Regions from separate parts of the Ramlibacter sp. PS3R-8 genome, predicted to be linked through region 4. Evidence: predicted binding sites of a transcription regulator. Region 4 holds the regulator's gene; each other region holds the start of a gene.
What was found. Region 4 encodes FNR, which switches genes on or off when oxygen is low (the NO sensors DNR and NnrR bind a similar motif). Its sites were predicted from a motif close to TTGATNNNNATCAA; they were not measured.
Positions count from the first base shown of each region.

Region 1: WG902_RS08730 (DUF2249 domain-containing protein) is a predicted target of FNR. The motif match lies at 4,053-4,066, and genes of this name have one in related genera.
Region 2: hemN (oxygen-independent coproporphyrinogen III oxidase) is a predicted target of FNR. The motif match lies at 2,437-2,450, and genes of this name have one in related genera.
Region 3: oxc (oxalyl-CoA decarboxylase) is a predicted target of FNR. The motif match lies at 2,348-2,361, and genes of this name have one in related genera.

Region 1 covers NZ_JBBHGT010000002.1:164,171-169,743, reverse strand. Annotated here, with positions in the region: gene WG902_RS08750 (hypothetical protein) at 1-598, opposite strand, end outside; gene WG902_RS08745 (metal-sulfur cluster assembly factor) at 595-927, opposite strand; gene WG902_RS08740 (RrF2 family transcriptional regulator) at 924-1,400, opposite strand; gene WG902_RS08735 (nitric-oxide reductase large subunit) at 1,397-3,664, opposite strand; gene WG902_RS08730 (DUF2249 domain-containing protein) at 3,693-3,983, opposite strand; gene WG902_RS08725 (c-type cytochrome) at 4,304-5,206, shown strand; gene WG902_RS08720 (cbb3-type cytochrome c oxidase subunit I) at 5,220-5,573, shown strand, end outside.
Region 2 covers NZ_JBBHGT010000002.1:135,065-140,637, forward strand. Annotated here, with positions in the region: gene WG902_RS08595 (MAPEG family protein) at 1-241, opposite strand, end outside; gene WG902_RS08600 (sulfite exporter TauE/SafE family protein) at 315-995, opposite strand; gene hemN (oxygen-independent coproporphyrinogen III oxidase) at 997-2,382, opposite strand; gene WG902_RS08610 (CsbD family protein) at 2,875-3,081, shown strand; gene WG902_RS08615 (penicillin-binding protein 1A) at 3,152-5,573, opposite strand, start outside.
Region 3 covers NZ_JBBHGT010000002.1:90,443-96,015, reverse strand. Annotated here, with positions in the region: gene frc (formyl-CoA transferase) at 1-447, opposite strand, end outside; gene oxc (oxalyl-CoA decarboxylase) at 564-2,288, opposite strand; gene WG902_RS08400 (Crp/Fnr family transcriptional regulator) at 2,415-3,023, shown strand; gene WG902_RS08395 (cytidylate kinase family protein) at 3,069-3,902, opposite strand; gene WG902_RS08390 (tripartite tricarboxylate transporter permease) at 3,916-5,445, opposite strand; gene WG902_RS08385 (tripartite tricarboxylate transporter TctB family protein) at 5,447-5,573, opposite strand, start outside.
Region 4 covers NZ_JBBHGT010000001.1:589,321-594,893, reverse strand. Annotated here, with positions in the region: gene WG902_RS02795 (RNA methyltransferase) at 1-720, shown strand, start outside; gene WG902_RS02790 (hypothetical protein) at 723-1,598, opposite strand; gene WG902_RS02785 (phosphoribosyltransferase) at 1,595-2,251, opposite strand; gene fnr (fumarate/nitrate reduction transcriptional regulator Fnr) at 2,301-3,083, opposite strand; gene WG902_RS02775 (response regulator) at 3,117-3,506, opposite strand; gene WG902_RS02770 (hypothetical protein) at 3,766-4,110, shown strand; gene WG902_RS02765 (LD-carboxypeptidase) at 4,121-5,035, opposite strand; gene tadA (tRNA adenosine(34) deaminase TadA) at 5,032-5,573, opposite strand, start outside.

The sequences.
Region 1 (5,573 bases), on a different contig from region 4:
GACCGGACGTCGCAGCGCCCGCCAGCATGAGGCCCAGCACTGCCTGCAGCGAAACCAGCGCGACGGGACGGCGGCGCATCAACCGCGTCATCTCCAGCCGTTCGGCCGCAATGGTCACCACGAGGAAGGCGAACCACCATGGCAGCACCGCGCCGCCGGAGGCGCCGGCTGCAAACAGCACGTTGCCCGCCAGCCAGGCCAGGGCGCTCACCAGCAGCAGGGCGGTGTGGGCCGCCTTTTGCCTGCGAACCAGCATCACGTTCACGCCGACGAAGGCCACGCCCGCGACCGCCAGCAGCAGGCCGGCTGCGTCGCTGGCTCCGGCCAGGAGGCAGGCACCCGACGCGGCGGAGGCGATCGGCGCGAACCATGCCAGCCGGTGGCGAGCCGCCACGGCCCGTTCGATCCCGATCACGGTGCCCATGAAGGCGCAGATCATGAGGGCGGCGTGCCCGAGCGCGGCGCGCCCGATCCAGCCGGCATCCCCCGGTGATGCAAGGACGATGCCGACGCGCGCGAGGCCGCCTGCCACGCCCGCCAGCAGGGCCGCGGCCACGCCGGCGGCCAGCAGCACGCCGATCGCGCGGCGGCTGTTCACCAACCCATGAAGTGCTTGGCGCTGGCGCTCATGCGTTGCGGCGTCCAGGGGGGCTCCCATACCAGTTCGACGTGGATCCTGAGGTCCGCGGGCAGTGCGCGGTCGAGCGCGTCCTCGATGTCCGCGATGATGACGTCCGCCACCGGGCAGGCCGCCGACGTCATGGTGACATTCACGTCGAGCCGCCCGTCCTTCACGCTGGCGCCGTACACCAGGCCGACGTCGACGATGTTCAGCGCGACTTCCGGGTCCACGACGCCTTCCAGCGCCGCGACGATCACCGCCAGCAGCTGCTGCGGGCCGTCATAGGGAAAGGGCGTGCCGATCACGGCATGCTGCCTGCCCGCCGTGCCGCGGGCGCGGGCCGCTGCGGCAGGAACAGCACCGTCGCGAGTCCTTCGCGATTGGCGACGAGGTCCGCCAGCGTGTAGTCGTCGAGCACGCGGTAGAAGGCCGCCACGGCCTCTCCCAGCACGCCGCGCAGCCGGCATTGCGGCGCGATGACGCAGTCGTCGCGGTGCTCGCCGAAGCATTGGGCCACCTGGCCGGCGCCCTCGGTCGTGCGGACCACCTCGCCCACCACGATGTCCTCCGTGGGCCGCGCCAGTTCCATGCCGCCGCCCTTGCCCCGCACGTTGTGCAGGTAACCCTGCTTGCCGAGGAAATGGACCACCTTGACCAGATGGTTGTCCGACACGTCGAAGGCGGCGGCGATCTGCGCGATGGTGGCGCGCTGTCCCGGTTGCACTGCCAGGTAGATCAGCACCCGCAGGCAGTAGTCGGTGAAGGTGGTGAGTTTCACGCTGTCAGTCCGTCGACAGGCGCCTTCTGGCGCCGCCCCGTCGGGAGCAGCAGCCGCAGCGCATAGAAGGCGAGGAAGCCCGCACCGATCGCGAACAGGATGTCGCCGGGCACGCGCATCCAGACCAGCGTTTCCATCACCGGCGAATGGACGATCTCGGGCGAACGGGCGTACCAGAGGCCCTTGGTGATGCTCGCCCAGGCCTGGTAGATGCCGGCGGGCAGCAGCGACAGGAAGACCATCATCGCCAGCCCGATGTTCAGGCCCCAGTAGGCGGGCTTGAGCAGGTTGTCCGCATGCAGGTGGCGGGCGTAGAGGCCGCGCAGGCAGAACAGCATCAGGCCGATGCCGAGCATGCCGTAGACACCGAACAGGGCGGCGTGGCCGTGGGCCGCCGTCATGTTGAGGCCCTGCACGTAGTACAGCGAGGCCGGCGGGTTGATGGCGAAGCCGAGCAGTCCGGCGCCGACGGTGTTCCAGAAGCCCACCGCGACGAAGCACAGCACCGGCCATTTGTACGCGGCAAGCCATGGCGTGCCTTGCGAGCGCCTCCAGGTCTGCAGCGCTTCCAGCCCGATCAGCGTCAGCGGCACCACTTCCAGCGCCGAGAACACGGAGCCGACGGCGATGACCGACGTGGGCGTGCCGGTGAAGTACAGGTGGTGCAGCGTGCCCAGGATGCCGCCGAACAGGAACACGATGGTCTCGGCCACGATGGCGCGGTTCGCGCTGGAAGCGCGCACCAGGCCCAGCTTGGTGAAGAGCAGCGCGATCACCGCGGTGGCGAACACCTCGAAGAAGCCTTCCACCCAGAGGTGGACGAGCCACCAGCGCCAGTATTCGACCATCGAGTAGTGCGTGGACTTGCCCCAAACCAGCGAGGTCGCATAGAAGCCGCCGATGCAGCACGCGGACAGGAACACCATGGCGATCAGGCCGCGGCTTTCCGACGGCGTCTTCAACGCCGGCCACAGGGCGCGGCCCAGCAAGGTGGCCCAGAGCAGCAGTCCGATGAACAGCAGGATCTGCCACACGCGGCCCATGCTCGTGAATTCCAGGCCCTGGTTGCCCAGCCAGAAACTGAAGTCGAATCCGTTGCGTTGCAGCGTGCCGAGCCAGCCGGACGCGGTGGAGCCCACCACGATGACGAGCAGCGCGTAGAACAGGAAGTCGGTGCCGAGCTTCTGGAACTTCGGCTCGCGGCCGCCCAGCATGGGCGCGATGTAGAGGCCGGTGGCCAGCCACGCGGTGGCGATCCAGAAGATGCCGATCTGGGTGTGCACGGTGCGGCTCACCACATAGGGCAGCACTTCGGCGAGCGGCAGGCCGAACAGCGACTGGCCTTCCACGGCGTAGTGGGCGGTCACGATGCCCATGGCGATCTGCAGCAGCATCAGGCCGATCACGACGAAGAAGTACTTGCGGGTGGCCTTCATCGACGGCGTGGCGGCCACGCCGATCAGCGGGTCGGCCTTGGGCGGCTGTGCCTCTTCCTCGTGCTTGCTGGCGCCGTGCAGCCACAGCATGGCGGCGATGGCTGCCAGCAGCAGGATGATGGAGACCATCGACCACATCGCGGCCGAGGTCGTCATGGTGTTGCCCACCATGGGCTCGTGTGGCCAGTTGCTCGTATAGGACAAGCCGGTCTCGCCCGGGCGGTCGGTGACCGCGGCCCAGGATGTCCAGAAGAAGAAGGCCGTCAGCGCTTCGCGATCGGTTTTGTCCGTCACGGTGCCGTCGGTCATCGCGTACTGCTCGCGCAGATGGGCGAGCGTCGGGTCCTCGCCGAACAGGGCGACATAGTGGGCGGCGACTTCGCGAATGGCCTGCGCACGCACGTCGCTCACTGTCACCTTGCCGGTGGCCGCGTCGTACGTATTGCGCCGCATTTCCTCTTTCAGCGCGCCGCTGACCGCGCCGCGTTCCGCCGCGCTCAAGGCATTGGGATCGCTGACGATGGCCTTGGCACGCAGTGCCTGCAGCGCTTCGGCTTCGCGATGCAGCCAGTCGGCGGACCAGTCCGGCGCCAAATAGGCGCCGTGGCCCCAGACGCTGCCCTGCTGCTGGCCGCCGGCGGCTTGCCAGACCTGCTGGCCGCGCGTCACCTGCTCACCGGTGAACAGCACCTGGCCGCTGGTCGTGACCACCGCCGCGGGTATGGGTGGAGCGGTCAGGTGGATCTGCCAGCCCAGGTAGCCGAGGGCGCCGAAGGACAGCACGAAGATCAGTGCCAGCCAGCGCCAGAGGGGATTGTTGTTTCTCATGATCGTTGTTCCATTGGAAAGAGGGTCCTCAGCCGCCGCAGCCGCCACCGCAGCAACTTCCCGCCGCGTCCGGCGCGGGGCCGTCCTGGGTGCGGGTGATCGCCACTCGCCAGAGGTCCGGCCCGGTTTGCAGGCAATCCCATGCGAACTGGCCGGGCATCTGGGCGTTGAACTGGTAGTACAGCGGACGTGGGTCGTGGTCGTTGACCAGTTCCAGCGCTTCGCCCTTCGCCAGCGCGGCGAAAGTGGAAAAGATCAGCGGGTGGCGGTCACGCGGCGCAACTGTGCGCACGTCGATGCGGGATGCGGTCTGAGTCATGCGGAGCTCCTCTGTCGATAAGATGTATTTGATTGGCATCTATTGTTCTGGCGACCTGGATGCCCGTCTTTGACATATGTCAACTGGAAGCCTCACCAGTTGAAATGCGCAAACACGCGGCCACCTGGCTTTGTTAGCATCGGCCCGCACCAAACGATGCGACACTGTCGACGCGCTCAAGGGAGGTCTCATGCAAGCCTGGTCCGCGGGTCTGAAGATGTTCAGCTGGGTCGTAGTTGCCCTGATGGTCTCGGCCATCCTGTACGCGGCGTTCATCTCGCTGCGTCACTGGTCCGGCATCAGCGTCTGAGGGAGCGTCCATGAACAAGCGACAAGCCCGGTTGTTCGCGATCGGCGCCACCGCGCTGGCCGCGCTGGTGTTCCTGGGGCTGACGGTGGACAGCCACCGCCAGTTCGGCAAGCTGACCAACGCGGACAAGATCACGCCCGAGGTCACGCGCGGCAAGGACGTCTGGCACAGGAACAACTGCATCAACTGCCACACGCTGTTCGGCGAGGGCGCGTACTACGCCCCGGACCTGACCAAGATCACCAAGTTGCGCGGCGAGGCCTACCTCACCGCGTACATGAAGGACCCGTCGAAGTTCTACGACGAGACAAAGCACCGTCGCCTGATGCCCAAGCAGGACATCAGCGAGCCGGACATCCAGGCGCTGATCGCCTTCCTCGACTGGGTGAGCAACGTGGACAATCAGGGCTGGCCACCACGGCCGATCCTCGTGACCGGCGCCACCTTTCCGGGCACGGACCAGGCCGCGGCGCAAGCCCCGGACAACCAGGCAGCCGCCGCCGGTGCGCCCGGAGCCGCGCCGTCGGGCGGAGCCACTGCGACGTCGCCGCCGGGCGTGCGTCCGATGACCGGCGCTGAAAACCCGATGGCGTTGGGCGAGAACGTGTTCCGCACGGCGGCGCCTGCCTGCGTGGCCTGCCACTCGGTCGCGCCGGGCGTCAACATGGCGGGACCCTCGCTCGCCGGCTTGAGTGCTCGTACGCAGCAGCTCATGGCATCGGGACAGTACAAGGGCCAGGCCAGGGACCTGGGCGGCTACATCCGCGAGTCCGTCACCCACCCGAGCGCGCACGTCGTGCCGGGGCCGATGTACTCCGCCAACGGGACGTCGTTCATGCCGGCGACCTATGGCACCAGCCTCACGCCCGCGCAGCTCGACCATCTGGTGGCCTACCTGTCATCGCTGAAGTAAGCCGGAGAAGTCCATGCGCTACAAGTCCCAATCCGTCGCCTACTGGTACTTCGCCGTTGCGGTTGCCCTGTTCGGGCTGCAGCTGGTGTTCGGCCTGCTTTCCGCGGCCAAGTATCTCGGGCCCGACCCGCTGCTGTACATCCTGCCCTTCGACGTCACGAAGGTGATCCACACCAACCTGCTGATCGTGTGGGTGCTCACCGGCTTCATGGGAGCCACCTACTGGGTCGTCCCCGAGGAGTCCCGCGCGGAGCTGCACAGCACGAAGCTCGCCTACATCCAGCTGGCGCTGTGGGTCGTCATGGGCGTGACGGCCATCATCGGCTATCTGTTCCGCTGGGGCACGGGCAACAAGCTGCTGGAGCAG
Region 2 (5,573 bases), on a different contig from region 4:
TGTTCGAGACCCCCAGCGCGTGGGCGGCGAGCACCAGCGTGGCAAAGACGGCCAGGTTCTCCACGGCGTTGTAATGGGCCTTCATCAACCTCTGGGCCCAGGCCGACTGCGGCTTCGGATGGGCCGGGTATCCGACCGCGTCCGCCAGGCCCCCTACCGCGACGCGGTCGAGGATGTAGGGGACCCACAGCACTCCGGTCAGGACGGCCGAGAGGGTCAGGTAGAACAGTTCCGCCTTCATCGTCTTCTCCTCTTGTGGTGGCTGCCTTATAGAACAATCGTGGCCCGCCGTCCCCGGCAGGCGACGAGCGTGATCAGGCCAGCCCGCACCACTGGGCAACCCGGTGCGCGACGTCCATCCACAAGCCCCAGGCAGCGGTCGCTGCCAGCAGGAGGCCGGCGATGCGGGTGCCCGAGTCCTTGCGCAGGCGGTTGCCCATCTCCCGCAGGCGGCGCAGCGCGGTGGGCGCCAGGCCCAGCGAGATGCCGCTGCCGGCCGCGAACAGCGCCATGCACACCGCGCCTTCCACGGGGCCGCCCGAGAGCGATGCCACCAGCAGCGCCGAATACAGCAGCCCGCAAGGCATGAAGGCCCACAGCGCGCCCGTCATCGCGAGGCCGCCGCGCCGCTGCGCCATCGGCCGCACTTTCTGCCAGACGGTGCGTCCCGCGCTCTCTACCCACGCGGGCTGCCGCGCCCGCGCCAGCAGCATCAGCCCCCACGCCAGGACGGCCAGGTGAAACAGCGTCCACACGGGACGCAAGGCGGCGGTGTTCTGCGACAGCCACGCCAGGCTCTGGAAGGCCAGGCCCGCGACGGCGCCGGCCAGCGAGTAGCCGAGCAGCCGGCCGCCCTGGAAAGTCCACATGCCGCGCACCGGCGGCGCGCCGACGCCGCGGATCACGCCGCCGCAAGCCGCGCCGCACATCGCGATGCAGTGGGGGCCGCCCGCCAGGCCCATCACCAGGGCCGTTGCGGCCAGCGTCCCGCCCATGTCAGATGATCCGCGAGAAGCGGGCACGGTTGCGGTCCGCCTGCAGGTACTTGTCGAACAGCATGGCGATGGCGCGCACGAAGAACCAGCCTTGCGCCGTCACCTGCACGCCGGTGTCGTCGATGACCACCATGCCCTGCTCCTGCAGCGTGCGCAGCTGCTCCATCTCGGCGGCGAAGCAGGTCTTGAAGTCCAGCAGCCAGGCGACCTCGACCGACTCGAACACCAGCTGCCCCTGGCACATCAGCGCCATGATCACCGCGCGCCGCGCCAGGTCGTCGCGCGACAGTGCCAGCCCGCGCACCACCGGCAGCCGGCCCTGGTCCAGGTGGTCGCAATATTCCTCGAGGGTCTTGGCGTTCTGGCTGTAGGTGGCGCCGACCTTGCCGATGGCGGACACGCCCAGCCCGATCAGGTCGCAGTCCGCATGGGTGCTGTAGCCCTGGAAGTTCCGGTGCAGCCTGCCCTGCCGCTTGGCCACCGCCAGCGCATCGCCCGGCAACGCGAAGTGGTCCATGCCGATGTAGACGTAGCCCGCGCTCAGGAAGGCGGCCAGCGCCTGCGACAGCATCGACACCTTGGCGGCGGCGCCCGGCAGCTCGATGGTGATGATGCGGCGCTGCGGCTTGAAGCGCTCCGGCAGGTGGGCATAGGCATACAGGGCGATGCGGTCCGGCTTGAGCGCCGACACCTGCCGCAGCGTGCGGGCGAACGACTCGGGCGTTTGCAGCGGCAGGCCGTAGATCAGGTCGATGTTGATCGACTCGAAGCCGATGCGGCGCGCGTCCTCCATCAGCGCGGCAACCGACTCGTACGGCTGCACGCGGTGAACCGCTTTCTGCACGTCGGGATCGAAGTCCTGCACTCCGAAGCTCAGGCGGTTGAAGCCCAGGTCGGCCAGCGCCTGCAGCCGGACGGCATCCACCGTGCGCGGATCGACCTCGATCGAGCACTCCGCTTGCGGCGCGAAGGCGAAATTGCGCCGCAGCATCGTCATCAGCTGCTTGAGTTCCTCGTCCGACAGGAAGGTCGGCGTGCCACCGCCCAGGTGCAGCTGGCTCACCGGCTGGGACGTGCCCAGGACCTGCGCGTGCAAGTCCACCTCGCGCGTGAGGTAGCGCAGGTAATCGGCGGCGCGGCTCTTGTGCCGGGTGATGATCTTGTTGCAGGCGCAGTAGTAGCAAAGCGATTCGCAGAACGGGATGTGCACGTACAGCGACAGCGGCATCGCCAGGCCGGCGGTTCCAGCGCGGCGCTGCGACAGGGCCTGCAGGTAATCGCCGGCGCCGAACGCCTCGACGAAGCGGTCCGCCGTGGGATAGGACGTGTAGCGCGGCCCCGGCACGTCGTACTTGCGCAGCAGTTGGGGATCGATGAGGTCGGTCATGGCAGGCGTTTCCCGGTTTCCGCCCCATGGTGCGCCGGAGCCCGCCCGCCGCAGTTGATCTGAGTCAACCGGCGCCGCTCAAAAAGCCCCGCGCTGACGCACCGAGTCGGATTCGGCCGATCCGCCACCCCGGCGGCGCGGCCGATCCTCGCGGAACCGCGCACTCCAGGGAGAACCGGATGAACGCAACAGCCCTGCGCCGCGTGCTGGCGGCCTTCGCCATGGCTGCCTCGGGCCTCGAGCCAGGCCTTGCTGGACTTCGGCACGGCAGCCACCTGCTCCCTGGCGTACGAAGCATTGCTCAGCCAGCGCTGCAACGGAAATTTTCGCGAACTGATGGCCTGGTGGCGCACGCAGCAGGCGCGTGAGTCGCAATGAGCGCGCGCGATCCTCTGCTGTAGGAAGCACCGCACGGGCTCACGCGGCCTGCACGGCTTCGGATCCGCCGTCGCAGCGCCAACATGGGAGGCATCACCAACCAAGGAGATTCCCATGAACAAGCAGCAGATCAAGGGCGCGACCAACCAGGTCACGGGCGCCGTCAAGAAGGAAGTCGGCAAGCTGACCGGGGACACCAGCACCCAGTTGAGCGGCGCGGCACGCGAGGCGAAGGGCAAGGCGCAAAAAACCGTGGGCGATGCCCGCGAGGTGGTGCGCAACGATGACGAGGTCCAGCGCGAACGCAAGCTGGAAAAGTGATCGGTGGTGTCGGGACCCGCGTTGCGGAACCCGACCTGCGGGAGAAGCCGGCCAAGCGCCGGCTTGTTCGTTACTGGGAGGGGGCGTTGGCGCTGCCTGTCGCTTCGCCGACGGGCAGGGTTATCTCCGCAGACCCCGCGCCCATGGCGGACGGTGCGCTGTACACCTGCGTTCCGGGAATCGTGTCGACCGGTGCCGCCTCGGCGGGCTTCGACAGCACACGTAATGGGGGCTCGACCGGCGGCGCCGGCTCCGCCTTCACCGGCACCGTGACCACCGCGGTTCCGGAGTCCGCCGGCGGCGTGGTGAACACGTTGCTCCACCAGTCGCCCATCCGGTCCATCAGCGGCTTTTCCTGCTCCTGCATGCGCGGCGCGGCGAATGCGGCCTTGGCGTCCAGCACGCCGCCCTTGACGGCCTGCTGCGCGAAATCGCCGATCACCAGCAGCGCGTTGTGCGAACCCTGTCCCCAATAGGAACTGCGCATCGCAACGCGGTTGTCGTTGAAACCGACCCAGGCCCCCGCCACCAGTTGCGGGTGCATCAGGATGAACCAGCCGTCCGTGTTGTCCTGGGTCGTGCCGGTCTTGCCGGCCAGGTCGCCGGTCAGGCCGAAGCGCGAGCGCAAGCCCGCCGCGGTGCCGGTGTCGATCACACCGCGCATCACATCCAGCAACGTCATCGCGGCCTCGCTGGACAGCGCCGTTTCCGACCTGGCCTGGAAGCTCTCCAGCACGTTGCCATTGCGGTCCTCCACCGCCGCAACCACCTGCGGCTCGATGTAGCTGCCGCCGTTGGCGATGGCGCCGAACGCCGTCACCATTTCCTTCAACGTGACGGGACTGGTGCCGAGCGCCAGCGACGGCACTTCGTTCAATTTGCTCTGGCGCACCCCCATCGCACGGGCCAGGCTCGCCACCCGCGCCGGCCCGACCTGCTGCATCACCTGCGCCGTGACCGTGTTCTTCGACCTGGCGAGGGCCTCGCGCAGGGTCATCTGCGCGTTCGTCATGCCGTCGATGTCGGTGGGCCGCCAGACCTGGTTGCGGTCGATGCGGATCTCCACCGGGCCGTCCAGGAAAGTGTCGGTGGGCCGCATGCCGCCTTCGAAGGCCGCGCCGTACACGAAAGGCTTGAAGGTCGAGCCCGGCTGGCGCCGCGCCTGCTGCACGTGGTCGAACTTGTCCTCCGAATAATCGCGGCTGCCGACCCAGGCGCGCACGGCGCCCGTCCGCGGGTCCATCGCCAGGAAGCCGGTTTGCAGCATGGTCTTGCGCTTGCGCAGGTCGGCGATGAAGCTGCGGTCCTGCTGCAGCTGCTCGACCGCCTCCTCGTCGCTGCGGCCGCGCTCGCGGGCCAGCTTGTACTCGGACGAATCGCGGATCCACTCCTTGACCAGCTTGCCGTTGGTGGTCCAGAAATGCTCGAAGGGGCGAACGCTGGCGCGCTGCGCCACGTAGGCGCCGGGATCGGTGCCGAGGCTGGCCAGGCGGCTGCGCCCCCACTCGACGTCCGCGACCGCCTGCAGCTGCTTCATCTGCCGCTCGACGGCCTCGTTGGCCATGGCCTGCAGCCGCGAGTCGATGGTCGTCCTGACCACCAGGCCGTCCGCGTAGACGTTGTAGTCGTTCTTGTCCGCCCACTCCGTCAGCCAGCGCCGCAGGTATTCGGTCAGGTGGGGCGCCGGCCCGGCGACTTCCTGCACGCGCTCGAAATCCAGCTTCAGGGGCTGGGTCTTCAGGCTCTCGTAGCGGGCTTGCGGCAGCTTGCCTTCCTTCACCATCATCGCGAGCACCGTGTTGCGCCGCTGCAGCGCCCGCTCCGGGTTCAGCACGGGGTTGTAGTAGGCGGTTCCCTTGAGCATGCCGATCAGCGTGGCGGCCTCCAGCTCGTTGAGCTGGCTCGCCGGCTTGTCGAAGTAGGTGCGCGAGGCCATCTCGATGCCCCAGGCGTTGTAGAGGAAGGACACCGAGTTGAGGTAGCTCTCCAGGATCTCGTCCTTGCTGTAGATCGCCTCGATCTTCAGCGCCGTGATCGCCTCCTTGATCTTGCGGGACACGGTCTGCGCGCGGCCGATCTGCTCCGGGTACAGGTTGCGGGCCAGTTGCTGCGTGAGCGTGGAGCCGCCCTCCACATCCCCCGTCAGCGTGTTCACCACCGCCTTGCCGGTGCGCACGAAGTCGATGCCGTGGTGCTTGTAGAAACGCTTGTCCTCGGTGGCCAGCAGCGCCTGGGTCACCCTGGGTGAAATGTCGGACAGCTTCACCCAGTCGCGGTTGGCGCGGCGGAAGGTGGCCAGCTCCTTGCCGTCCGCGGACAACACCACCGAGGCGGACTCCTGCTTGGACTTGCGGATGTCACCAATGCTCGGCGTGAAGAAGTACAGCGTCGCGACGTACAGGACGGCCGCCAGCGGCAGCGCGGCCGCCGCCTTGAAGGGGTGGCGCCGCAACCAGCCGCCCAGGCGCCGCGCCCGGTCGCCCATCCGCGCC
Region 3 (5,573 bases), on a different contig from region 4:
GGCGGAGCCGCCGGCGCACTGGGCGACGTTCTCGTACACCTTGCAGTCCTCGTACGGGCCGGGGCCGAAGCCCTTGACGGACGCGACGATCATGCGCGGGTTGATCTGCTGGATCTTCTCCCACGAGAAGCCCATGCGGTCCAGCGCGCCGGGGGCGAAGTTCTCGACCAGCACGTCGCACTGCTTGATCAGCTCGATCAGCACTTCCTTGCCCTTGGGATTCTTGGTGTCCAGGGTGATGGAGCGCTTGTTGTGGTTGAGCATCGTGAAATACAGGCTGTCCACGCCCTCGATGTCGCGCAGCTGGCCGCGCGTCGCATCGCCTTCACCGGCCTTCTCCACCTTGATCACGTCCGCGCCGAACCATGCCAGCAGCTGCGTGCAGGTGGGGCCGGATTGCACGTGCGTGAAATCGAGGATCTTGACGCCGTCGAGTGCTTTGCCCATTTCTTCTTCCTATCTCAAAGTTTCGAATCCGCTTCCGTCACCCCCGCGGAGGCGGGGGCCCAGGGCTTCCTGAATTCGGGAGCGCTGGTTCCCTGCCTGCGCGGGGATGACGAACTTCATTTCTTCTTGGCCGCGGCGGGGTTGAGCGACGTGATGCGGCCGCTCTCGGTGCCGGCGCTCTCGTCGATGAACGCGTTGATCAGCGTCGGCTTGCGCGAGGCGACGGCTTCGTCCAGCGCCTTCTTCAGTTCTTCCGGGTTCTTGGCCACCACGCCGACGCCGCCGAAGGCCTGCATCATCATGTCGTAGCGCGCGTTCTTGACGAACTGCGTCGGGGCCATCGCGTTGCCATGCGGGTTGACGTCGGTGCCCTTGTAGATGCCGTTGTTGTTCATCACGACGACGCAGATCGGCAGGTTGTAGCGGCAGATCGTTTCCACCTCCATCCCGCTGAAGCCGAAGGCGCTGTCGCCTTCCACGGCGATGACCTGCTCGCCCGTGACGACCGCGGCCGCGACGGCGAAGCCCATGCCGATGCCCATGATCCCCCACGTGCCCACGTCGAGGCGGCGGCGCGGCTCGTACATGTCGACGATGGAGCGCGTGAAGTCCAGCGCGTTGGCGCCTTCGTTCACCAGGTAGGCCTTCGGGTTCGCCTTGACCGTGTCGCGCACCACGTTCAGCGCGCTGTGGAAGTTCATGACCGGCGGGTTCTTCGACAGCGTTTCCTGCATCTTGGTCAGGTTCTTGTCCTTGCGCTCGGCGATCGCGCCCGTCCAGTCGGCGGGCGGCTTCTGCCAGCCGGAACCCATCGCCTGGTTGAAGGCGGCGATGCACGAGCCGATGTCGCCGATCACCGGGGCGGCGATGGCGACGTTGCTGTCGGCCTCCGTCGGCGAGATGTCGACCTGGATGAACTGCTGCCTGCCGGCTTCCTTGGAGGAGCCGCCCCCCCACGTCTTGCCCTTGCCGTGCGACAGCAGCCAGTTCAGGCGCGCGCCGACGAGCATCACGACGTCTGCTTCGGCCAGCACGTACGAGCGCGCGGCGGAGGCGGACAGGCTGTGGTTGTCCGGCAGCAGGCCCTTGGCCATGGACATCGGCAGGTAGGGGATGCCGCTCTTTTCGACGAAGGTCTTGATGTCGGCATCGGCCTGCGCATAGGCGGCGCCCTTGCCAAGGATCACCAACGGCTTCTTGGCGGACTTCAGCAAGTCCACGGCGCGCTTGATCGCGTCCGGCGCGGGAATCTGCCTGGGCGCCGGGTCGACCACCTTGATCAACGACTTCTTGCCGGCTTCCGCGTCCATCGATTGCGCGAACAGCTTCGCCGGCAAATCCAGGTACACGCCGCCCGGACGGCCGGACACGGCGGCGCGGATGGCGCGGGCAATGCCGACGCCGATGTCTTCGGCGTGCAGCACCCGGAAGGCCGCCTTGCACAACGGCTTGGCGATGGCCAGCTGGTCCATCTCTTCGTAGTCGCCCTGCTGCAGGTCGACGATCTCGCGCTCGCTGGAGCCCGACACCAGGATCATCGGGAAGCAGTTGGTGGTGGCGTTCGCCAGCGCGGTGAGGCCATTGAGGAAACCGGGCGCGGACACGGTGAAGCAGATGCCCGGCTTGCCGGTGATGAAGCCGGCGGCCGCGGCGGCGTTGCCCGCGTGCTGCTCGTGGCGAAACGAGATGACCTTCATGCCCTCGGCCTGCGAGATGCGCAGGAAGTCGGTGATGGGGATGCCGGGCAGGGCGAAGATCGTGTCGATGTCGTTCAGCTTGAGGGCATCGATGACGAGGTGGAAGCCGTCGGTGGTGGCGCGCTCTTGCGTATCGGTGCTCATGGGGGAGAGTCCTGGTAAAGGTGTCGGGCTATGATAGGAATGGCCGTCGGCTTTCCCTCTTGACTGCGGTCAATTTTCGAAGAATTGCACCTGCCCATTCGGGCGACTCCCCGGCCCACCCGCACCATGTCGTCCATCGAAAGCCATCCCGAGAGAAACGTCATTCGCGTGCAGCTCGCGCATAACGTGGTGCTCAAGGGCATGACGGTGGCCCAGATGGCCGAGCTGGAGCCGCACCTGGTGGTGGTGGACTGCCAGAAGGGCGAGGCGCTGCTGCACCAGGGCGTGCACGAGATGGAGCAGTACTTCATCCTCGAAGGGATCCTCAAGCGCGTCGTTTCCAACCAGGAAGCCAAGGAAATGATCCTGCGCTTCGCCGAGGAAGGGCAGATGGAAACCAGCTACGCCGCCTGGCGGCTGGGCACGCCTGCTCCCTACAGCATCGTCTGCGTCACCCGGGCGCGCGTCGCCAAGCTGCCGCTGCGCGAATGGGTCGCATTCATCGACAAGCATCCCGGCCTGAAGCAGGCCTTCGAATACGACGTGATGTTCGTCATGAGCGACATCATGGCGCACACGATCACCCTGCATCTGCTGGATGCGCCGGGGCGCGTCAAGCGGTTCCTTCGCAAGCATGCGGACCTCGCCGAGCGGATGCCGAAGAAGGAACTGGCGTCCTACCTCAACCTTTCCGCCGAAACGCTGAGCCGGTTGAAGCAGCGGGGAAAGATCTAGCAAGGGCCCGGGTCCCCGCCTGCGCGGGGACGCGATGCCTCGACATCAGGTCTTGGAGTGCGTGAACTTGCGCGTGGTCGTCATCAGGCGCAGCTGGTTGTCCACATTTCCCGCGCCCGCGATCGCCTTGGCCACCTGCCCGGTGTCCCGTTTCTCGCGCTCGTTCACCACGATGCCCGCCAGCGTCACGCGTCCCTCCCGCGATTCCACCTGCACGTCGACGTCCCGCGTCGATTCGTTGGCCTTGAGCGCCGCGCGCACGCGCGCGCTGAGCGCCAGTCCTTCCAGGATGGAACGCGACTCGGCCGTTTCCTGGAACTCGGGCCGGCCGGCCAGGGCGAGAATCTGCTCGACGCAACCTTCGATCGAGATGCGTTCCGTGTTCAGCACCATGTCGTAGAGCAGGGGGTCGCCCCAGGTCACGCCGAACTGCGCGTTCATGCGCGAGGCGTGCGCGGCATCGCTGCGCCGCACTTCCGACTCGGCGGCGTCACGCTGGTCGGTGCCCAGGTGGTTCATCACCCAGTCGACCCGCAGCGCAAACGGGCGCGTGACGCGCACCCGCACCACGTGGCGCACGGGCTGCAGCAGGCAGGTGGCGCCCCAGCCCCGCAGCACCGCGTTGCCGCGCAGCGCCTGCGCGAACACTTCCTCGGCCGTGTACACGGCAACCTGGTCCTTGTCGGTCGACAAGCGCTCCACCAGTCCCGCCTTGCCTTCCCGCAGGCGGCGGATCAGGCTGGCGGGCACCTGCATCCTGCCGGCGACGTTCTCGACCACCTCGTTGCGCATGACGGCCAGCTGCGCGGACTCCCCCAGCCGCAGCGCGACGTCCTTGGCGAGCGAGCCCATCTCCTGGGTCAGTGCGATGACGGGCATGGCGCGGTGCTCCTCAGTCGACTGGTTGTTCCGCCTTGAACGCGGGCGGCTTGGGCGGCCGCACCTTGGCGATCACGCGGGAGATCAGTGGCCAGAACAGCAGCAGCAGCGCCAGGCCGGTGATGCCGCCCACCAGCGGGTTGGCCACCATGATCGACATCTGGCCCTGCGACATCAGCATCGACTGGCGGAAGGCGTCTTCCGCCTTGTCGCCCAGCACCAGCGCCAGCACCAGCGGCGCCAGCGGGTAATCGAGCTTCTTGAAGACATAGCCGACGACGCCGAAGGCCAGCATCAGCCAGATGTCGAACATCGCGTTGTGCACGGTATAGGCGCCGATCGCGCAGATCACGATGATGATCGGCGCGATGATCGAGAACGGGATGCGCAGGATCGAGGCGAACAGCGGCACCGTGGTCAGCACGACCACCAGGCCCACCAGGTTGCCCAGGTACATCGAGGCGATCAGGCCCCACACGAAGTCCTTCTGTTCCACGAACAGCAGCGGCCCCGGCTGCAGGCCCCAGATCAGCAGGCCGCCCAGCAGCACGGCCGCCGTCGGCGATCCCGGGATGCCCAGCGCCAGCATGGGCAGCAGCGCCGCGGTGCCGGCGGCGTGCGCCGCGGTCTCCGGCGCGATCACGCCCTCGATCTGGCCGGTGCCGAACTTGGCGCCGTCCTTCGACATCTTCTTGGCCAGGCCGTAGCTCATGAACGAAGCGGGAGTCGCGCCGCCCGGCGTGATGCCCATCCAGATGCCGACCAGCGCGCTTCTTACGGACGTCATCCAGTACTGGGGCAACGACTTCCAGGTTTCGAGCACGACCTTGGGGCTGATCTTGGCCGTCTTGCCGGAGAACGCCAGGCCTTCTTCCATCGACAGCAGGATCTCGCCGATGCCGAACAGGCCGATCACCGCGATCAGGAAGTCGAAGCCGCGCATGAGCTCCTCGACACCGAAGGTCAGGCGCAGCTGCCCCGTGACGGTGTCCATGCCGACAGCGGCCAATGCGAAGCCGATGGCCATGGAGGCCAGGATCTTGAACGGGGATCCCTTGCCCATGCCGACGAAACTGCAGAACGTGAGCAGGTACACGGCGAAGAACTCCGGCGGCCCGAACCGCAGCGCGAACTTCGCAACCATCGGCGCCAGGAAAGTGATCATCACCACCGCGACGAAGGCGCCGATGAAGGACGACGTGAAGGCGGCGGTGAGCGCCTGGGCGGCCTGGCCCTTCTGCGCCATGGGATAGCCGTCGAAGGTGGTCGCCACCGACCACGGCTCGCCGGGGATGTTGAACAGCACCGACGTGATCGCGCCGCCGAAGAGGGCGCCCCAGTAGATGCACGACAGCATGATGATCGCGGAGGTCGGCGACATCGAGAATGTGAGCGGCAGCAGGATGGCCACGCCGTTGGCGCCGCCCAGGCCGGGCAGCACGCCGATGAGCACGCCGAGGATGATCCCGACGAACATCAGCAGCAGGTTCATCGGCGTCAGGATGACGCTGAAGCCATGGAAGAGGGCGCTGAGTTCGAGCATGTCAGTACCCCAGGAAGTCGAGCGGCTTCAGCCAGCCCTTGTACAGGGGGATCTTGAACCAGACCTCGAACATGAAGAAGAAGAACGCCGAGATCGCGATGCCGAGCAGGATGCTCTTCACGCGCGAG
Region 4 (5,573 bases):
TCCCAGGTCGGGTGCGCGGTCGGCTGCCTGTTCTGCATGACCGGGCGCGACGGCCTGGTGCGGCAGCTGGGGAGCGCGGAAATGGTGGCGCAGGTGGCGCTGGCGCGCGCCCGCCGGCCGGTCCGCAAGGTGGTGTTCATGGGCATGGGTGAGCCGGCGCACAACCTGGACGCCGTGATCGAAGCGATCGAGTTCCTGGGCACGGCGGGGAACATCGGCCACAAGGACCTCGTGTTCTCGACCGTGGGCGACCCGCGCGTTTTCGAGCGGCTGCCGCTGTCACGCGTGAAACCGGCCCTGGCCCTGTCCCTCCATACGACGAAGCCGGCCCTGCGCCAGCAATTGCTGCCACGCGCGCCGCGCATGACTCCGGAGGAACTCGTGGAGGCCGGAGAAAACTACGCGCGCGCCACCGGCTACCCCATCCAGTACCAGTGGACCTTGCTGGAAGGCGTGAACGACGGCGACGACGAACTCGATGGCATCGTCCGCCTGCTGGCCGGCAAGTACGGCGTGCTGAACATGATCCCGTTCAACAAGGTGGACGGCATCGATTTTCGCCGTCCATCATCGGAGCGCGCGGCGGAAATTGCCCGCACGCTGCATCGGCGCGGCGTGCTCACCAAGCTGCGACAGTCTGCAGCCCAGGACGTCGAAGGGGGTTGCGGACAGCTGCGCGCGCGCAGCATCCAGGTGGTGCGAAAGCCCGTGCCTGCCTAGCGTCAGCGGGCGGCCGTCAGGCGCAGCAGTTCGGCGCGCTTCATCCGCAGGTAGTCCTCGCGCCCCACCTCGCGCAACTGCCGCGGATACTTTTCCGTGGCATCGAACCACGCCTGCAGGCGCTTTTCGACCTGCTGCTCGCCCGGCAGCGACAGGGAATCCAGGTAGGCGTCGATGGCCAGGTAGTAGCGCATGGTGTTGCGCTCCACCACGCCGCGCATGCCGCCGACGAACCCGTCGTCTCCAGCCTTCGTGCGGGTGAAGCCCACCTTGTCCTGCCCCTTCGTGCCGAGGTACACCTTCATCGCGATCTCGCTGGCGGCCCCGTGGCTCAGCGCGTAGCCCATGTGCAGGAAGGTGCGGCCGCCTTCCAGCGGCACGGCTTCCGCCATCAGCTGGTAGTCGCGGGTGTCGTACGGACCGTCCACCGCATCCATCTGCACCGACAGGTAGTCGGCCCGGGTCACGGGGGCCTTCCAGCCAAACGCCAGCAACGTCGCGGACGACACCGCCTGCGGCTCCTTCTTGCCGACGCGAACCTCGACACGCGGGCCATCCACACCGTCGGCGCGCCGGCAATGCTTGGTGTTCAGGTGCAGCATGAGGATCTCGCACCAGCGGCCGGGATCGGACAGCGCCCCCCGCACCGACTCGAAGGGATGGTCGAGCACGGCGTACACGTCTCCCTCGATGCGCCGCGAAGCCTCCTGGGACTGCAGCACCACCGGCCCGCCAAAAGCATTCTGGGCGAGCTGCTGCGCCATGCCGGCATGCCGCGCGCGCAGCGCTGCGGGGCCAAGCGGCGCCGCGGCTTGCGCCACGCCGACGAATGACATCGCCAGCAGGCCCGCCGCCGCGCAACGCTTCCAATACTTCATGCTCTCTGGCCCTCCCCTGCGGCCGGGCTGTCCGCCGACCGCAGCAATGCAATGACTTCGTCGTCGTCCAGTTGAGGAAACGACCCGTAGAACTGGCTCACCGCGATGAATCGCCGGGGGGTGTCCAGGCAGACGACTTCGTCCGCATGTTCCTGCACCAGCCTGACGCTTTCCGGTGCACCCACCGGCACCGCGCAAACCAGCCGGGCCGGTTGGCGCTGGCGGACGGCATGCAGCGCCGCGATCATGGTGGCGCCGGTGGCCAGGCCGTCGTCGACGACGATCACGGTCCGGCCCTGGGCATCCTTGCGCAGCCGCCCCGGGGTATAGAGTTCCCGGCGCCGGGCCAGTTCCTGCATTTGCAGCGCTTTCTGCTCCTCGACGTAATCGGGCGTGGCGCCCACGGAAGAGGCTTGCGAACTCAGGTAGACCCAGCCGGACTCATCCACGGCGCCGATGGCGAATTCGGGTGCGCCAGGCGCATGCAGCTTGCGCACGAGCACGATCTCCAGTTCCCCCTGGAGCTCGCGCGCTATCCGTGCGGCCATGGGTACGGCGCCACGCGGAATGGCGAGCACCAGCGCGTTGTGTCCCCGGTACTGCGACAGGGCCGCGGCCAGCCGGCCCGCCGCTTCGATGCGATCCGTGAACATGGAAGCCCTCCTGCCGAACTATACGGCCAGGCGAGCCGGTGCAGGCCGCTTACTGCACGCGCGTCTCGAAGACGCGGGTCAGGCCGTCCAGGTCGCTGATGCGCACGTGTCTCTTGTCCACTTCGAGCAGCCGTTGGTGCTGGAAAGCGGAGAAGGTGCGGCTGACGGTCTCGAGCTTCATGCCCAGGTAGCTGCCGATCTCGGCCCGCGACATGCGCAGGTGAAACTCGGTGGGCGAGTAGCCTCGCGCCTTCATGCGCTGCGACAGGTTCAGCAGGAAGGCGGCCAGCCGCTCTTCGGCGTTCATGCTGCCCAGCAGCATCATCAGGCTGTGTTCGCGCACGATCTCGCGGCTCATCAGGCGGGAGAGGACGTGCTGGAGGTCGGGGCTGGCGGAAGCCAGCTCGCTGAGGTTGGCGTACGGGATCGCGCAGATCTCCGCATCTTCCAGCGCCACGGCGCTGCTGGCATGCTTGCCGGACGCCAGGCCGTCCAGTCCGAGCAGTTCGCCGGCCATCTGGAATGCGGTCACCTGCTCGCGGCCGTCCTTGAGCGCCATGTGCGACTTGAAGGTGCCGCTGCGCACCGCGTAGATGAACTGGAACTTTTCGCCTTCGCGGTAGAGCGCGTCTCCTTCCTTCACCCGCCGCCGCGCGAACCTGAGGCCGTCGAGCCGTTCGACATCGCTGACGGTGAGGCCGCATGGCAGGCACAGGTCCTTCAGGTGGCAAGTGGAGCACTGCGTCTTCAGCGGTGCTGGCGTGGCGGTGCGGGCGAGGTTGGCGGGCGGCATGAAGTGCAGGGGGCTGGCGTGAAGCGCGGCGGATTGCATGGAGGTTCCCTCATCTCTTTGTGTCTGTCGTGCTCAGTGGACGGCGTGGGCGCCCGCGGCGGCGACGGCGACCGCGAGCTGGTCGAATTCGCTACTCTTGTCCAGGAAGCGGGCGGCGCCCTGCCCCAGGTAACGCTTGCGGTAAGCGGGGCCGCAGTTGTTGCTGAAAACGACAAAGGCAACAAGCGGGTCGGCCTGGCGGACGGCTTGCATCACCTGCAGCCCGGTGCCGCCTTCGAGCTGGTGGTCGAGCACCACCACGTCCGGATGGACTTCCAGGATTCCGCTGATGCATCCCTGCGGCGAGCCGGCCTCGCCGACGATGGTGAAGGCGGCGTCCCGCAGCAGGCCATTGACCCGCTGGCGGATGGCGGCCGAGTCGTCCGCGAGGAAGACGGTGACGGGGGCGTTGCGTGGGGCCATGCCGTACTGTCGTTCTTGCCGCCTCGCCCGGCCATCGGCGGTGGCTGAATCGAAGGCTCGGACGGGTCCCAAACGCGACCGGAAGGATGACCAGAGGCGCTAGGAATCGTCCTAGCACACGTGTCTCATGACTCATCCGCTCACACTTTTCGTGAATTGCGTCACCTTTGGATACTTGTCAATCCCCCGTATTGCGAATACGTTGGGGGCCGTCGTACCACTGATAGGCTTGCCCTCGCAGGCAGGCGTCATCTCAAATATGCGTTGGTTCAAAGGAAATCTTCGAAGCAGCATCTACGGGCTGCTCGGCAACCCTGTCGCCCCGAGCGACTCCGTGCTGGACGAAGGCACGGAGGACATCCGCGAGGCGATGCTGTCGCTGCTGGGTGAAGAGGGTGGCCGGCGTTTCGCCAATGTGACGCGGCGGGTCCGTTATGCCAACGACGTGCAGGCGCTGTGGTACCTGCGCGGGGACGTCATGGCGGCCCTGGCGGCCACGCAGGGCGAAGCCTCCGCACGCAGCAAGGTGCTGCACATCACCGAGATGTTCCACGGGCTGCTGCCTGGCAGCCTGAGCTCGCGTCCGAGTCCGCTGACCGGCTGAGCCATCCGCCCTAGTGGCGGTGTCCCCAGATCACGAAAGCGTCGCGGCCTTCAACCGCCAGGGTGACCTTGGCCCCGACAGGCAGGCACACCTTGGTCGGTACATGGCCGAACGGCAGGCCGGTGAGGACCGTCGCCTTCACCTGCGTGCGCAGCCAATCCACCACCGTCTTCAGCCTGAAGCCCTTGTCGTGCGGCACCGGCACCCAGTTGGTGAAATGCCCGAGCAGGATCGCCTTCTGCCGCTGCAGCACGCCGGCATACAGCAGCTGCGTCAGCATGCGTTCGATGCGGTAGGGGTGCTCGTGCACGTCCTCGAGGAACAGGATTCCGCCCTTCACCTTGGGTAGCCACGGCGTGCCCGCCAACGCGGCGACGATGGCGAGGTTGCCGCCCCAGAGCACGCCCTTTTCCTGGAGCGGCTTGGCCATGCGTTCGGCGGCCGGCAGCTGCCATCCGGTGCCCTCGCCCTGCAGCGTGACGAGATCGTCGAAGCACGCCTGCATGATGTCGTCGGGTTCGGGCTCCACGCCGAAGTCCTCCCCGATGGCCGGGCCCGCCCACGTCGTCCGCCCCGTTTCGGCGAGCACCGCGCTCTGGAAGGCCGTGAAGTCGCTGAGGCCCACGAACTGCGTGCCGCCGTCGATCGCCCGGGCGATCTGCTTGTAAGGCAGCTGCGGCAGCAGCCGCGTCAGCCCGTAGCCGCCGCGCGTGATGATCGCGACGTCGGCGCCGCTGTCGGCCGCGCGGCCGATGGCGGCCAGGCGCGTCGCGTCGTCGCCGGCAAAGCGCATGTGGGTCGCGAACACGGCCGGATCGAGCTCCACCTCGTGGCCCAGGGCCTTCAGGCGAGCGACGCCGCGCCGGACAGCGGCCTTGTTTCGCACAGCACTGGAGGGAGAGAAGATGTAGATGCGCTTGGTCACGGGCGGAAGTATCCCACCGCCGCGCGCGCGATCTCCTCGCCATGCTCCTGGACGAAATGGCCGGCCTGGGGCAACACGGTCGGTTCCGGGCAACCCCGGATCTGCTCGCGCAGCGCCTGCATCACGGGCACGCCGAGCACCGGGTCTTGCGCACCCACCGCCATCATCGTGCGACCCGACCAGCGCTCCCGCAGGAAGTCGCGCGCCGCGCGCGACACGGCGGCGCCACCGGCCTCGGGACGCGCGGGCACCATTGCCGGAAAGGCACGCAGGGCAGCGCGATGGCCCAGGTCCGGGAACGGCGCGTCGTAGGCGGCGCACTCCTCCAGCCGCAGGTGCGGGTTGCCGCGCGCGAACAGCCGCCCGATGTCGAACCCCGGGTTCCTGGCGCACATGTCGCGCCAGGCGATGAATCCCGGGCTGAGCGGCGCATCGCCGGTCCCCAGCGTCGTATTCATCACGAGCAGGCCGTCGTAGCGCTCCGGCGCCTCCATCGGCAGTGTCAGCCCGAGCAGGCCGCCCCAGTCCTGGACCACCA